Regions from separate parts of the Pseudomonas marincola genome, predicted to be linked through region 1. Evidence: predicted binding sites of a transcription regulator. Region 1 holds the regulator's gene; the other holds the start of a gene.
The links. The regulator FliA, encoded in region 1, starts transcription of late flagellar genes. The targets are predictions, from matches to a motif close to CTAAAGTTTNNNNNNNNNNNGCCGNTAA.
Positions count from the first base shown of each region.

Region 2: the regulator FliA is predicted to act here: its motif matches at 1,897-1,924, upstream of flgM (flagellar biosynthesis anti-sigma factor FlgM).

Region 1 is NZ_LR215729.2:1,768,853-1,776,226, reverse strand. It holds gene PMYSY11_RS08370 (flagellar motor protein) at 1-627, opposite strand, end outside; gene PMYSY11_RS08365 (protein-glutamate methylesterase/protein-glutamine glutaminase) at 627-1,757, opposite strand; gene PMYSY11_RS08360 (chemotaxis protein CheA) at 1,844-4,144, opposite strand; gene PMYSY11_RS08355 (protein phosphatase CheZ) at 4,158-4,946, opposite strand; gene PMYSY11_RS08350 (chemotaxis response regulator CheY) at 4,966-5,340, opposite strand; gene fliA (RNA polymerase sigma factor FliA) at 5,474-6,217, opposite strand; gene fleN (flagellar synthesis regulator FleN) at 6,214-7,044, opposite strand; gene flhF (flagellar biosynthesis GTPase FlhF) at 7,150-7,374, opposite strand, start outside.
Region 2 is NZ_LR215729.2:3,124,044-3,131,417, forward strand. It holds gene PMYSY11_RS14585 (chemotaxis protein CheV) at 17-952, opposite strand; gene flgA (flagellar basal body P-ring formation chaperone FlgA) at 1,029-1,772, shown strand; gene flgM (flagellar biosynthesis anti-sigma factor FlgM) at 1,964-2,284, shown strand; gene PMYSY11_RS14600 (flagella synthesis protein FlgN) at 2,378-2,848, shown strand; gene PMYSY11_RS14605 (flagellar brake protein) at 2,919-3,668, shown strand; gene PMYSY11_RS14610 (TIGR04282 family arsenosugar biosynthesis glycosyltransferase) at 3,675-4,292, opposite strand; gene PMYSY11_RS14615 (TIGR04283 family arsenosugar biosynthesis glycosyltransferase) at 4,289-4,981, opposite strand; partial or broken gene PMYSY11_RS14620 (MFS transporter) at 5,329-6,669, opposite strand; gene PMYSY11_RS14625 (glutamine synthetase family protein) at 6,937-7,374, opposite strand, start outside.

The sequences.
Region 1 (7,374 bases):
CGCTTTAAGCTTGTTGGCGATTGGCAGCAGCAATAAATTGGCGAAGCCAACACCGTAAATGGTCGCCACGAACGCCACGGCAATACCGCTGCCGAGCATGCTCGGGTCCGCCAGATTGCCCATCACGTGGATCAGCCCCATCACAGCGCCAATGATACCGATAGTCGGCGCATAGCCGCCCATGCACTCGAAAAACTTGGCCGCCTGAATATCGCGCCCTTCCTGGGTGTACAAATCGACTTCAAGAATGCTTCGAATCAATTCGGGCTCAACGCCGTCCACCAGCAGTTGCAAGCCTTTGCGCGCATAAGGATCTGGCTCGCCATCGGCCAACACCTCAAGCCCGAGCAAGCCTTCCTTGCGCGCCACCATGCTCCAGCCGACCACGCGATCAATCCCGCCTGCTAGATCGATGGCCGGCGCGATGAATATCCAGCGCACAATCACCAGCGCCCGCTTGAAAACCGGCATCGGCGTCTGCAGTAACGCAGCGCCCAGCGTGCCGCCGATTACAATCAACGCCGCCGGGCCGTTGAGCAGCGCGCTGGCATGGCCGCCCTCGAGAAAGTTGCCGCCGAGTATTGCCACGGCAGCAAGCACAATCCCGATGAGGCTGAGGACGTCCATTACAGGCAGGCCTCGACAATATGCCGGCCAATGTCATCCAGCGGCAAAATTGCATCGGTGAGGTTGGCTTTGACCACGGCCATCGGCATGCCGTAAATCACGCAACTGGCTTCATCCTGCGCCCACACCTGGCTGCCGCCCTGCTTAAGCAGACGTGCGCCTTCGCGGCCATCAGCGCCCATGCCGGTCAACACAACCGCCAGCACCTTATCGTGATAGGTGCGCGCGGCAGAGCCGAAGGTGATGTCCACACAGGGTTTGTAATTGACGCGCTCATCGCCTGGCAGAATGCGCACCGTGCCGCGATTATCAATCATCATCTGCTTGCCACCTGGCGCCAGCAGGGCGAGACCCGGACGCAATATATCGCCCTCCTCGGCCTCTTTGATGCTGATCTTGCAGAGCTTGTCGAGGCGCTCGGCAAAGGCCTTGGTGAAGGCCGCCGGCATATGCTGGATCAGCACGATCGGCACCGGAAAATTTGCCGGCAGCTGCGTCAGTACGCGCTGCAAAGCAACCGGCCCACCAGTGGACGTACCGATAGCAACCAGACGGTAGGCCTTGCGCTTAACGGCCACAGAATGCCGCGCAGCAGGTGCCGATGTGGCGCTTGTAGGCGTGATTGCAGGACGAGCAACCGCTGCACTCGGCGGCGTGCGCACGGCAGGGGCTGGTGTGTGTGCAGCGGCAGGCGCTGCGCTCTGCGTGGTCAGCCGGGCCATGGAGCGATGATTGCTGCGGGCAATGCTATGCACTTTCTCGCAAAGCAATTGCTTGACCTTCTCGGGATTGCGCGAGATGTCTTCAAAGTTCTTAGGCAAGAAGTCGACGGCACCTGCGTCCAGCGCATCGAGGGTGACGCGAGCGCCTTCATGGGTCAGCGACGAGAACATCAACACCGGCGTCGGGCACCGCTGCATGATGTTACGCACGGCGGTAATGCCGTCCATCATCGGCATTTCGTAATCCATGGTGACCACGTCCGGCTTCAACGCCAGCACCTGATCGATTGCCTCGCGGCCGTTGGTAGCGGTGCCGATAACCATGATGTTCGGGTCAGCCGAAAGAATCTCGGACACCCGCCGGCGGAAAAAACCGGAGTCATCAACAACCAATACCTTAACCGCCATACCCACTCCTAATAATCTGCCTGAATCCACTGCAGATCAGTCCTGCCAAATTTAACCGCGCCGCATCCACTGCCCTACAGGCGCGATCAGGAACGACGGGCGTAGCGCTTGAGCATGCTCGGCACATCGAGGATCAGCGCGATTCGACCGTCGCCAGTAATGGTCGCCCCGGAAATGCCCGGCGTGCCCTGAAGCATTTTGCCCAACGGCTTGATAACCACTTCTTCCTGCCCGACCAACTGATCGACAACAAAGCCGACGCGCTGATTACCCACAGTCAGAATCACCACATGGCCTTCAACCTGCTCTTCGTGAGCCGCCTGGCCAACGAGCCAGCGCTTGAGATAGAACAGTGGCAATGCCTTGTCACGGACGATGACCATTTCCTGACCGTCCACCACATTGGTGCGCGACAGGTCGAGGTGGAAAATTTCGTTGACGTTGACCAGCGGGAACGCAAACGCCTGATTGGCCAGCATGACCATCAGCGTTGGCATGATCGCCAGCGTCAACGGCACCTTGATGACGATCCGCGAGCCCTGACCCTTGACCGAGAACACGTTGACCGTGCCGTTGAGCTGGCTGATCTTGGTTTTCACCACATCCATGCCAACACCGCGACCGGACACATCGGAAATCTCGGTTTTAGTCGAGAAGCCCGGGGCGAAGATCAGGTTGTAGCATTCAAATTCATTGAGCCGGTCGGCCGCTTCCTTCTCCAGCAAGCCTTTCTCGACAGCCTTGCGGCGCAGCACATCAGCATCCATTCCCTTGCCATCATCGCTGATGACCAGAAGGATATGATCGCCTTCCTGTTCGGCCGAGAGCACCACTTTACCGCCGCGCGATTTGCCCGCAGCCACACGCTCTTCCGGGGTTTCAATACCGTGGTCAACCGCATTGCGCACCAAGTGAACCAGCGGATCAGCCAGGGCTTCAACGAGGTTCTTGTCGAGGTCGGTTTCTTCACCGATCAACTCAAGCGAGATTTCCTTTTTCAGGCTACGCGCCAGGTCACGAACCAGTCGCGGGAAACGTCCAAAGACTTTCTTGATCGGTTGCATGCGGGTTTTCATCACCGCGGATTGCAGGTCTGCGGTGACAACATCGAGATTCGATACGGCTTTGGCCATCGCCTCGTCGCTGCTGGTCGAACCCAGACGCACCAGCCGGTTACGCACCAACACCAGCTCGCCAACCATGTTCATGATTTCATCAAGCCGGGCCGTGTCCACCCGCACAGTGGTTTCGGCCTCATTGACCGGTGCAGCTTTTTCAGGCGCTGGAGCTTTAGCTGGCACAGCAGCAACTGGTTTTGCTGCAGGCTTGGCCGCTGGCTTTTCTACCGCCTTGGCAGCAACGGGGGCGGCGCTGACGGCTGGCGTTTCCGAGAACTTGCCTTTGCCGTGCAGTTCATCCAGCAGCGCTTCAAATTCATCGTCATTGATTTCATCAGCGCTCGCCGCGCTGCTGGCAGCAACCGGGGCCACTGGTTCACTCGGCGTACTGGCAGCCGAAGCTGTGGCAGGCAACCCTGTGGCAGCCAGTGCTGGGGCAGCTCCGCTGGCGAATTGACCTTTGCCGTGCAACTGATCGAGCAGGGCTTCGAATTCGTCGTCGGTGATTTCGTCGGGCGCATCGGCCACGGCTACATCGTCATCCTGCTGAGCCTTAACAGGCTGACCGCCTGCGTTGGCCACAAATTGGCCTTTACCGTGCAGCTGGTCGAGTAACGACTCGAACTCGTCATCGGTGATTTCATCACTGGCTGACGGTTGCGCCGCACTGGCTACCGGGCTGGCTGGCGCTTTTTGCGCCTGCGCTGCGTTGTCTGCCAATGCGCTGAGCAGCTGCTCGAATTCATCGTCGGCAATAACAGCATCGGCTGCCGCAGGGGTGCCTGCCACATCATCGGCTGCCACAGCTTCGGCTGCCGCAGGGTTGCCTGCCACAACGTGTTCTGTAACTGGGGCTGGGGCTTCTTCGTTCAACAGTTCTTGTGGCTGGGCAAGATTGGCCAAAGCCGCGAGCAGTTCGGGCGTTGCCGGGGTCAGCTCGGCGCCTTCACGCACTTGGTCAAACATGGCATTGACGGTGTCCAATGCCTCCAGCACGACGTCCATCAATTCAGAGTCGACGCGACGCTCACCCTTGCGCAGGATGTCGAAGACGTTCTCGGCAATGTGACAGCACTCAACCAACGCATTCAGCTGGAGAAAGCCCGCACCACCTTTTACGGTATGAAACCCGCGAAAAATCGCGTTCAACAGGTTCATATCGTCAGGGCGGCTTTCAAGCTCTACCAGCTGTTCAGACAGCTGCTCGAGAATCTCGCCGGCCTCTACCAGGAAATCCTGGAGGATTTCTTCATCGGCGCCGAAGCTCATAATGGACCTGCTCCTAAAACCCTAAGCTTGATAACAAATCGTCGACGTCGTCCTGACAGGATGCAACGTCATCAAGCTTATCGGCATGAATCTGCGGACCTTCACCGTGACTTGCACTTTTTTCTTTGTGAGCCTTCTCAGACCCTGAAATTTCGCCGTGTTCGATACCGGCAAAACGGTCTACGCGGCTGGCCATGAGCATCAGATTCAACAGGTTGCTTTCAACTTCGGTAACCAGCTGAGTCACACGTTTGATGACCTGACCGGTGAGATCCTGATAATCCTGCGCCAACAAAATGTCATTCAAGTGCCCTGAAACCGCTGCGCCATCCTGCGCAGTGCGGGCAAGGAACTGCTCGATTCGGCGGGTGAGCTCACGAAAACCATCAGCGTCCATTTCGCGGCGCATGAAGCGCCCCCAATCTTCGCTGAGGGTTTGCGCCTCGGTGCTGACCTGCGTGACTAAAGGGCTGCTCAGTTCGACCAGATCCATGGTCCGATTGGCAGCTTTCTCCGTCATCGTCACCACGTAATTGAGACGCTCAGTGGCGTCGGCAATTTGTGAGACTTCGCTGGCATGAGGCAAGCGCGGGTCGAGCTTGAAGTTGACGATGGCATTGTGCAGCTCACGCGTCAGCTTGCCGACTTCGTGAAACAGGCCACGGTCGCGCGTCTTGTTAAGCTCATTGATGAGTTGCACGGCCTCGCCAATGTCGCCTTTTTCTAGGCTGTCGACTAATTGGCCGGCGTTAAGCTTTAAAGCTGATTCAAAACCAGCCTTACTGGAGTCCTGGTATTCCATTGCAACCTCGCGGCGTGGATCAGCCGTTGACTCGCTCAAAGATTTTCTCGATTTTTTCTTTCAGCACTTGAGCGGTGAAAGGTTTGACCACGTAGCCGTTAACGCCGGCCTGCGCTGCCTCGATAATCTGGTCACGCTTGGCTTCAGCCGTCACCATCAATACCGGCATACCCTTGAGGCGCTCATCCGCGCGCACGGCACGCAGCAAATCAATGCCGCTCATGCCAGGCATGTTCCAGTCTGTTACCAAAAAGTCGAAACTACCGCTCTGCAGCATCGGCAAGGCGGTTACGCCATCATCCGCTTCAGCAGTGTTGGTGAACCCCAAATCGCGCAGCAGGTTCTTAATAATCCGACGCATCGTTGAAAAGTCATCAACGATGAGGATTTTCATATTTTTGTCCAAGTCGACCTCCGAACAGTCCCAAACGCACCCAACTGATGGGCACGCCCCTTAATCAAGAAACCGGCTGATTGGCCCGCTTTCCAGCAATATGCAACTTTGCTCTGGCGCGCCAGAAATCTGTTTACTTCGCCCGCCACTCACTCAGCCGCGCCCGCAAACGAGCGGCACACTGGCTGTGTAACTGGCTTACCCGAGACTCACTCACCCCAAGCACCTCACCAATTTCCTTGAGGTTCAGCTCTTCGTCGTAGTACAGCGACAAGACCAGGCGTTCACGCTCCGGCAGATTGCCGATGGCGTCTGCCAGTGCGCTTTGAAAGCGCTCGTCTTCCAGCTCACGCGAAGGGCCGGGATGATGACTATTGACGTCTTCCTGCAATCCGCCCTGCTCACCGTCCTGTAAAAGGTCGTCAAAACTGAACAGGCGACTGCCCAAAGTGTCGCCAAGAATGCCGTAGTAATCTTCGAGACTCAATTGGAGTTCGGCAGCAACCTCCTGATCTTTAGCGTCTCGACCCGTTCTGGCTTCAATTTTTCGAATTGCATCACTGACCATGCGGCTATTTCGATGGACCGAACGGGGGGCCCAGTCGCCTTTGCGCACCTCATCGAGCATGGAGCCACGAATGCGGATACCGGCAAAGGTTTCGAAACTGGCGCCTTTGCTGGCGTCATATTTCTTCGATGCTTCCAGCAGGCCGAGCATGCCGGCCTGAATCAGGTCGTCGACCTGAACGTTTGCCGGCAGTCTGGCCAGCAAGTGGTAGGCGATACGTTTGACAAGCGGCGCGTAACGTTCAATCAACTGATGCTGAGCGTCCATGGCTTGCGCCTTGCTATACATACGTAGGCCTGCGTTGCTCATGGCTCGATTTCCTGTATGGCGGGCTGGACCAGACGCTCGACAAAAAACTCGAGGTGACCACGCGGGTTGGCAGGGAGCGGCCAGGCATCAACCTTCTCGGCGATTGCCTTGAACGCCAGGGAGCATTTCGAGCGCGGAAACGCCTCGTACACTGCACGCTGTTTTTGCACGGCTTTACGCACGCTTTCGTCGTAAGGCACCGCGCCAACATACTGCAACGCCACATCGAGGAAACGATCGGTCACTTTGCTCAGTTTGGTGAACAGGTTGCGACCTTCCTGCGGCGTGTGCGCCATGTTGGCCAGCACGCGGAAACGGTTCATGCCGAAATCGCGGTTGAGCAACTTGATCAGCGCGTAGGCGTCGGTAATTGAGGTTGGCTCATCGCACACCACCACCAGCACTTCCTGGGCGGCGCGCACGAAACTCACCACCGAGTCGCCAATACCGGCGGCGGTGTCGACGATCAGTACATCGAGGTTATCGCTGATATCACTGAATGCCTGGATCAGGCCGGCATGCTGCATGGGCGACAACTGCACCATGCTCTGAGTACCGGACGCGGCCGGAACGACGCGCACGCCACCGGGGCCCTGCAGAATCACATCACGCAGATCACATTCACCGCTGATCACATCAGCCAGTGTGCGCTTTGGCGTCAGCCCAAGCAGTACGTCGATATTGGCCAGACCAAGGTCGGCATCCATAAGCATGACCCGACGCCCGAGTTCCGCCAGCGCCAGCGCGAGGTTCACCGACACGTTGGTCTTGCCGACGCCACCTTTGCCACCAGTTACCGCGATCACCTGTACGGGATGCTTAACCATTTTTTTCCGTTACCTTGTCAATCCGTCGTGAGCCCATGGCTTATTCTGCCCTGCAAACCACCCACTAGGCCAGATAGTGGGCCTATAACCGTGTAATTCATTCTACTAACTGGCGCGCAAAGCCGGTTGGCTGCCGATTGCACTGTACATTTGCGCCATTGTGTCTTCGCTGGGCTCATCTTGAGCCTGCATGCCAACGGCCCGGCTTACCAGCTGATGGCTACGCGGAATCTGCAAGTCATCCGGAATCCGCGGACCATCGGTGGTGTACGCCACCGGCAGACGCTGGCTGATGGCCAGGCTTAATACGCCGCCCAGACTGCCTGCTTC
Region 2 (7,374 bases), 1.4 Mb from region 1:
GGATGCTCGAGCCAGCTTACGCGGGCTCGACGGCACCATTGATGCGCTCGACGACTCGCATCGCCAGATCATCGGGGCGGAACTTGGCCAGGAAATCATCCGCGCCAACCTTCTTGACCATTGCCTGGTTGAAGACACCAGACAACGAGGTGTGCAGCAGAATGTGCAAGCCGGCCAAACGGCTGTCCTCACGAATAGCCGCGGTCAGGGTGTAGCCATCCATTTCCGGCATTTCGATGTCGGATATCAGCATCAACAGCTCATCGCTGGGCGAACGGCCTTGATCGAGCATGCCGCGCAGATAATCCAGCGCCTGACGTCCATCATTCAGGGCCGTGACCTCAACACCCACAGTCTGCAGACAACGCATAACCTGCTTGCGCGCCACCGATGAGTCATCGACGATCAACACATGCTTGTTCACCGCAAGGTCCTGGGTCTGCTGATCGACAACCCCGACCGAGATGACCTCGGATGTCGGCGACACTTCAGCCAGCACCTTTTCGACGTCAATGATCTCGACCAGATTATTCTCCAGCTGCGTCACTGCCGTCAGGTAATGGTCGCGGCCGGTTCCCTTGGGTGGTGGATGAATCGCTTCCCAGTTCATGTTGACGATGCGTTCCACCGCACCGACCAGAAACCCCTGAACCTTGGTGTTGTATTCGGTGATAATCACAAAGCTGCTTTCAAGGTCTGCCAGCGCACGTTTGCCGGTTGCCATCGACAGGTCAATAATCGGAATCGTGCCGCCACGAATATTCGCAACGCCACGCACCACAGGGTTCGAGCGCGGCATGCAGGTGAGTTTCGGGCACTGCAGCACCTCTTTCACCTTGAACACGTTAATCCCGTAGATCTGCTTGCCATTAAGGCGAAACAGCAACAGCTCCAGGCGATTCTGGCCGACCAGCTGCGTGCGCTGGTTGACTGAATCCATGATACCGACCATACCCAAACTCCTTTGCCTGAGTAACCAACATTGCGCTCAGTCGTGCAGACGGCACGGGGCTTGCTTTTGACTTCGCATGAATGCAAAAACGACGACATACTGGCGCCGATCACTTCAAGGCCGCTACCTCACAGGCGCATTAATTGGCGCGCTGAGCCTTTCAGCACAGGCAACAACCTTGTCTGACCAGCTTATCGGCGCGACCCGCGAGTTTCTTGAGCTGTCCGTGAGCGACTATTTACAACGCAGCTCTATCAGCGGCCGTCACGAGATCGAGATCAAGCGCATAGACCCGCGTTTGCGCCTGCCGACCTGCGACAATGATTTGACTGTCACCCTCGAAAGCCCCAGCGAGCCAGTGGGCCGTGTCACCATGCGCGTGCGCTGTGACAGCACAGCCCGTTGGACGGTGTTTGTACCGGGCGAGGTACATCTGTATCGCGACGTAGTGATCGCCCAGCGCCCACTTAAGCGACGAGCGGTATTAAGTTCGGCAGATATTGCACTGGCCGAACGCGACATCGGCAGCCTCAATCAAGGCTATCTGACCTCGCTCAATCAGGCGCTCGGCAAAAAACTGACGCGCACCCTGCGCCCGGACCAAGTGCTCACACCGGCCACAATCGAACTGGCAGAAGCGGTCCGGCGCGGCGATCAAGTCACCATCACCGCCAGCTCGGGTGGCATTCAGGTAAGAATGCCCGGAGAGGCGTTGTCTGATGGCGCAGTCGGCCGCCAGATCAGCGTGCGTAATGTGCGCTCGAGTCGGGTGGTCAAGGCTCGCGTTACCGGGCCGGGACAGGTTGAGGTCAACATGTAAGTGGCGCGCGTCTGGTTTAATCGAGGTGCAGGCTGTCGATTAAGCGCTTGCTGGATTAAACTGCGCGACAGGCATCACCCGAAATACCGGCTTCGCCTTGCCAATGAGATTTTTATCAAAAAGGCTAAAGTTTTCGCGAATGAGACCGAGATACTGTGTAAGCGTCCATTCACTGCCTGAGGTTTCGAACTATGGTCATCGACTTAAATCGCCCAATCAACGCACCTACTCCGGGTAATACCGGCCGTACCGGCGCAGCCAAATCTGGCACTGATACGATTAAAGACCCGGCCACCAGCGCTGCCGAAACCGGCAAGGCTGCAGGCGGCGAGTCCGTCAAGCTCAGCAGTGAAGCCCAGCACATGCAAAAAGCCACGGAAGACCTGAAATCAACGCCGGTTGTCGACAGCGAGCGTGTAGCCAAACTCAAGCAAGCCATTGCCGACGGCAGCTACCAAATAGACAATCAGCGAGTTGCCAGCAAACTGCTGAACCTAGAATCCCAGCGCTAGCCCACGGGCGGCCCTGGTGTGTTGGACGCCTGACAGCCGGAGACACAGGCAGTTACTGCCTGCGCGACCGACTGCAACTACCTAGAGCCTGTGATGCACGACACCAAACTGTTGCAGTTGATTAACGCCGACATAATCACTACCGAGCAACTTGCCGAATTGATCGACCGCGAGTTCACGGCCCTTGGCGAGCGTGACCTGAAACAACTCGACAGCCTTCTGAGCGCGAAAACGCCGCTGCTCGCGCTGCTCGACCAGAATGCCAAAGCCCGTAGCCAACTGTTACTGGAACTGGGCCTGACGGCAGATCGCGCCGGCCTGCAAAGCGTCGCCGCCAACAGTGGCGTCGGTACTGACTTGCTGACACAAAGCGAAGCCCTGTCCCTGTTGCTCGAACGCTGCCAAGCTGGCAATCTTCGCAACGGCCGTTTGATCCGCACTAGCCAGGCATCGACCCGATCAATGCTCGGCATCCTGCGCGGCAACGACAGCGCCCCAACGCTCTACGACAGCACCGGTGGCACCTCTCGCACCGGGCAGCAACGACCACTGAGCCAAGCTTAAATAATAAGACGCCGCCGACCTGATGCACTCGCTGCGTCCGACCACGGCATGTCATGGAGAATTATCTAGCGTGTCCAGCCCTTTCCAAGATGCAGACGGCCCGCAGCCACCGAAGCTGCTGAAAGCTCATGCAGAGATCGTCGCCAACTTGCGCCTCCTGCAAGACAGCAATCAGCCGTTGGTACTCAGCTTCAATGGTCGCAACCAGCGCTTCCAGAGTTTCATTGTGGAGGTGGACAGTGACAACGGACGCCTGGTCCTGGACGAACTGGTGCCCAACGATGGCGAGCGCTTCCTTAAAAACGGCGAGCAATATGCGGTTCAGGCGTTTCATGATGGCGTGCGCATCGCCTGGGAATGTAACCGCGCAACCCAAATCACCGATAAGGGAAGCTCACGCTGCTACATCGCCCCTTTGCCGCTGGAAATCAGCTACTACCAGCGCCGCAGTGCCTATCGCGCACCACTCAAGCAATCGGACGTAGTCGAGATTGAACTGGCGGGAAACAAACTGCGTAAAGCCCTCAATGGGGGGCTTCAGGATATCTCGGCGACGGGCTGCAAGCTGAAGATCAAGGGCGATGTCAGCGAGTCACTGCAATCCGGCCAGGTGTATGAAAAGTTCACCGCCAAACTGCCGTTTGGCGCGATCACCACGGCGGTGGAACTGCGCCATATCAGCTATGACGAAAAACTTGATACGACCATCGTGGGCGCCCGCTTCTACCGGATGGAAGGATTGATTCAGCGCAATATCGAGCGTTTCGTCTACCAACTCCAGCGCGAGGCACGCCGCTTCGAAAGCGAAAGCTTCCTCTGAGCTGACTCACACCTCGATGCGAATCCCCAGACTTGCCAAACGTGGCAAGTCTTCCGGGCGATCGACATCCCATAACGGGTCCAGCAGATGATGCGCCCAACCGAGCTGGCGCAAACGCTGGCAGGTTTTGCGCAAAACCTTCTCTGTTCCCCAAGGCATATCACTGAACAGCAGCGGATCGAGCTGGCGCAAGCCGAGCAGCACATAACCGCCATCTTCGGCCGGGCCAATCACCGCAGGATTCTTGCTCAGCGCTGAACAGGCTTGTTGCAGGTATTCGCCATCCAGCGCGGGGCAGTCGTTACCGATCAGCATGACCGCGTCGCTCCCGGCGAGCCCCAAGGCTGCAATGGTTCGCATACGCTCGCCAAGATCACCGGCTGGCTGCTCCACCAGCGTCCAGCCATGCTTATCGGCAAGCGCCTGAACGCTTTCATCCGGGCCGTCGTCCAGCCAGATAAAACGGTCACTGAACCCCTCTGCCGGCAGGCGCATCGCCCGTTCCAGCATCAGGCGCTGCAAGTCGCACGAACCCTCAGGCCCCAACGCCGGGATCAACCGGGTCTTTACGCGCCCGGGAATGGGCGAGCGTGCGAGCATGTGCAGCGAAATCGACAAACTCATGAGCGAGAACCTCGCTGATAGTCGCGGGCTAACTGATCGGGATTAGCGCCGCAGTAATAGGCCAAACGCAGCCTCCACATTAGCCATACAGTGCGCCAAACTCCATTGGTCTCCCAACGCCGGCTTGAGGTCAGCAAGGCCGGACGCAAGCAGACTGGGCGCTGCAGGCGCTTCATGCGGCGGCTCAGTTCGATGTCTTCCATCAGGGCAATATCGGCAAAACCAGCATGTTGCGCAAACACCTCGCGCTTGATGAATATCGCCTGATCACCACTGGCGACACCGGTCAGCCGCGAGCGCAGATTAATCATCGTTCCTATCAGGCGCAAAGACGGCCCGCCACTGGAGAGCCGCACATCAAAACGCCCCCAAAGCGGACGCTTGAGCAGGGTATCAAGCAAACGTTGCAATGCCGCTGCACTCACACGCGTATCGGCGTGAACAAACCAGAGGTACTCGCCGCTGGCTGCCGCCGCACCGGCATTCATCTGCCGGGCGCGGCCGGGCGCACTTTGCAGCAATTTATCAACCAGTGGCGCGACCCGCTCAGGGGTGCCATCGGTGCTGCCGCCATCAACCACGATGATCTCGGCACCAGCGCTGCGCAACGGCGCCAGGTCGCTCAGCAGCAGGGGCAACGCCTCTCGCTCATTACGCGCAGGAATCACGATACTGAGCAGCTCAGCCATTATTAATCCCGCTTATCAGGGTTGGCGGGCGCATCGTTCTCGGTTCCAGCCGAGTTGGCGCCGTCAATCGCCTCACCCTGCGACAGCGTACCGGCGAGAGGCGTGCCTGCCGCTGGAATGCTCACTTGCGGTTCTGCCGAGCCGGGCTCTTCTGGCTCAGAGGAAGCGTCAGCTTGCTGTTCATCGGTCTCGCCAAGGGGAATGTCGGTGTAGAGATCCTGAATACTGGCGCTGTCTATCTGGGTGGTGCCAGCCGCCCAGACCTCGCTCACCTCAGGCTCTACAACGGCCAGATCCACGCTGGCCAAATGCACGTTACCGACATCGGTTGCCGCGCCGATAACCACCTCGGCGGCCGCAGCAGCCTCGGCTTCGAAGATCGCCGCAGCGGCTTCATCTGCTTCGCGCTGTGCGCAAATATCTTCAGGCTCATCGCACATTTGCTCCTGCACGAAGTGCTCGTCGATACGCGGGTCGAGCGCGGCAACCAACGGCGAACTGGAGATGGCATCGGGCATGGCAATGTGGTGCAGCGGCGCTTCCTGTACCTGATGATCGTTAGTGACGTTCTTGCACTTAACCCGCCAGAACAACAGCAGGCCACAGCCGACAAAGAATGCGTAAAGCATATTGGGGCCGTAAAAGCGCATCAGTACGCCGACCAGCAGCGGGCCAATCGCTGCTCCCAGGCCGAATGTCACCAGCAGCATTACGGTGAGCGAAACCCGACGCTCGTTCTCGACGTGGTCGTTGGCAAACGCCACAGCCAACGGATAAAGACAGAACAGCAGCATGCTCACGGCAAAGCCGGCGGCAAACAGGCCCCAAATAGGTAGCTGCGCAAAAATCGCCAACGGCAGCGCGGCGATAGCCAAAAGCCCCGAGCAAGTACGAATCAATTTAACCCGGTCAATCCGGTCCGAAAGCCAACCCAGCGGCCACTGAACGATAAGCCCGGCAAAAATACAGCAGCCCATGAACATACCGATTTGCTCGGTCGTGAGGCCATAGCGCGCACCGTATAAAGGTGCGAGACCATAGAACGAGCCAATCATCAAACCGGCAACCGCAATCGTCAGCAAAGACAGCGGCAAACGCTTAAGGAAGAAGCGCATCTCGATAGGCGCCGGATGCAGCGCGGCCGGGTGGAGTTTTTGCGTGAGAGCGACCGGCACCAGACATAGGGCAAAACACAGAGCGATGATCATTAAGAGATCAGTGCCCAAACCGGGGTGCACGACCAGCACCAACTGACCAAAAATAAGCCCCATATAGGAGGCGCCCATGTAACAGGCGAACACTTGGCCACGCTGCTGGGTATCGGCCTGCTCATTGAGCCAGCTCTCGACCACCATGTACTGGCACATCATGCACACACCCACCAGCAAACGCAGGGCGATCCATATCGGCAGGGAATCCGTCAGGCCGTGCACCAATACAGCTGCTGTCACCACGCCCGCGCAGGCAACATAGGCGCGGATATGCCCGACCCGGGCAATCAGGTGATGGCCAAGTTTGCCGCCCACCACCAGCCCCAGATAGTTGGCCGCCATCAAGGCACCCACCCAAAAGCCATCGGCTGTTTCTGCAAGGCGCAAGCCCAAATACGTACTTAGCAAGCCCGAGCCGAAGAGCATCAACAGACTGGCGAAATACAATGAACTAAACGACTTCAAAATCAGGGTCATGGCCGCTGAAAAACTCCTAAGTAGCAGCTGCGCGAGCAACAGGGCTCAAACACAGAGATGGGCACGCATGTGCAGGCGATATGAGGATAGACGCAGCGTAAGGATGCGAGGTTACGTGAAAGCGCGCAGCCTAACGAATTAGCGGTTCAAACGCCGTATAAATCTGAAAAATCACCTCACAACAGGGATTCATCATGAAAAAAGCCAGTTGCAGAGTGTGCAACTGGCTTTTTTGAAGCGGTCAGGTGACTGAACCAATGACGCTAATCAGGCATGAGCCGCCAGTACGCGGCGCTCCCAAGGCGTGATCTCTTCAAAGAAGCTGGTCAGCTCCATGTTTTTGGTGGCGATGTAGCCTTCGACAAACTCGGCACCAAAAGTTTCGACAGCCAACTGACTATTCTGCAGGCGCTCAATAGCCGACTGCATATTGTTCGGCAGCTTCATTTCGCGCGGCACATCGAAGTCGCCCTGAATCGGCGGCGTCGGCTGCAACTCGCGCTCAAGACCATGCAGCCCTGCCGCCAAGCTGGCAGCCAGCGCCAGATACGGGTTGGCGTCAGCACCGGCCAGACGGTTCTCGACCCGTCGCGCAACCGGCGAACTTGCCGGAATACGCAAGCCTGCCGCGCGGTTGTCTTCCGACCAGCACGCATTGTTGGGCGATGCATAGGGGTGGAACAGGCGCTGATAGGAGTTCACGTG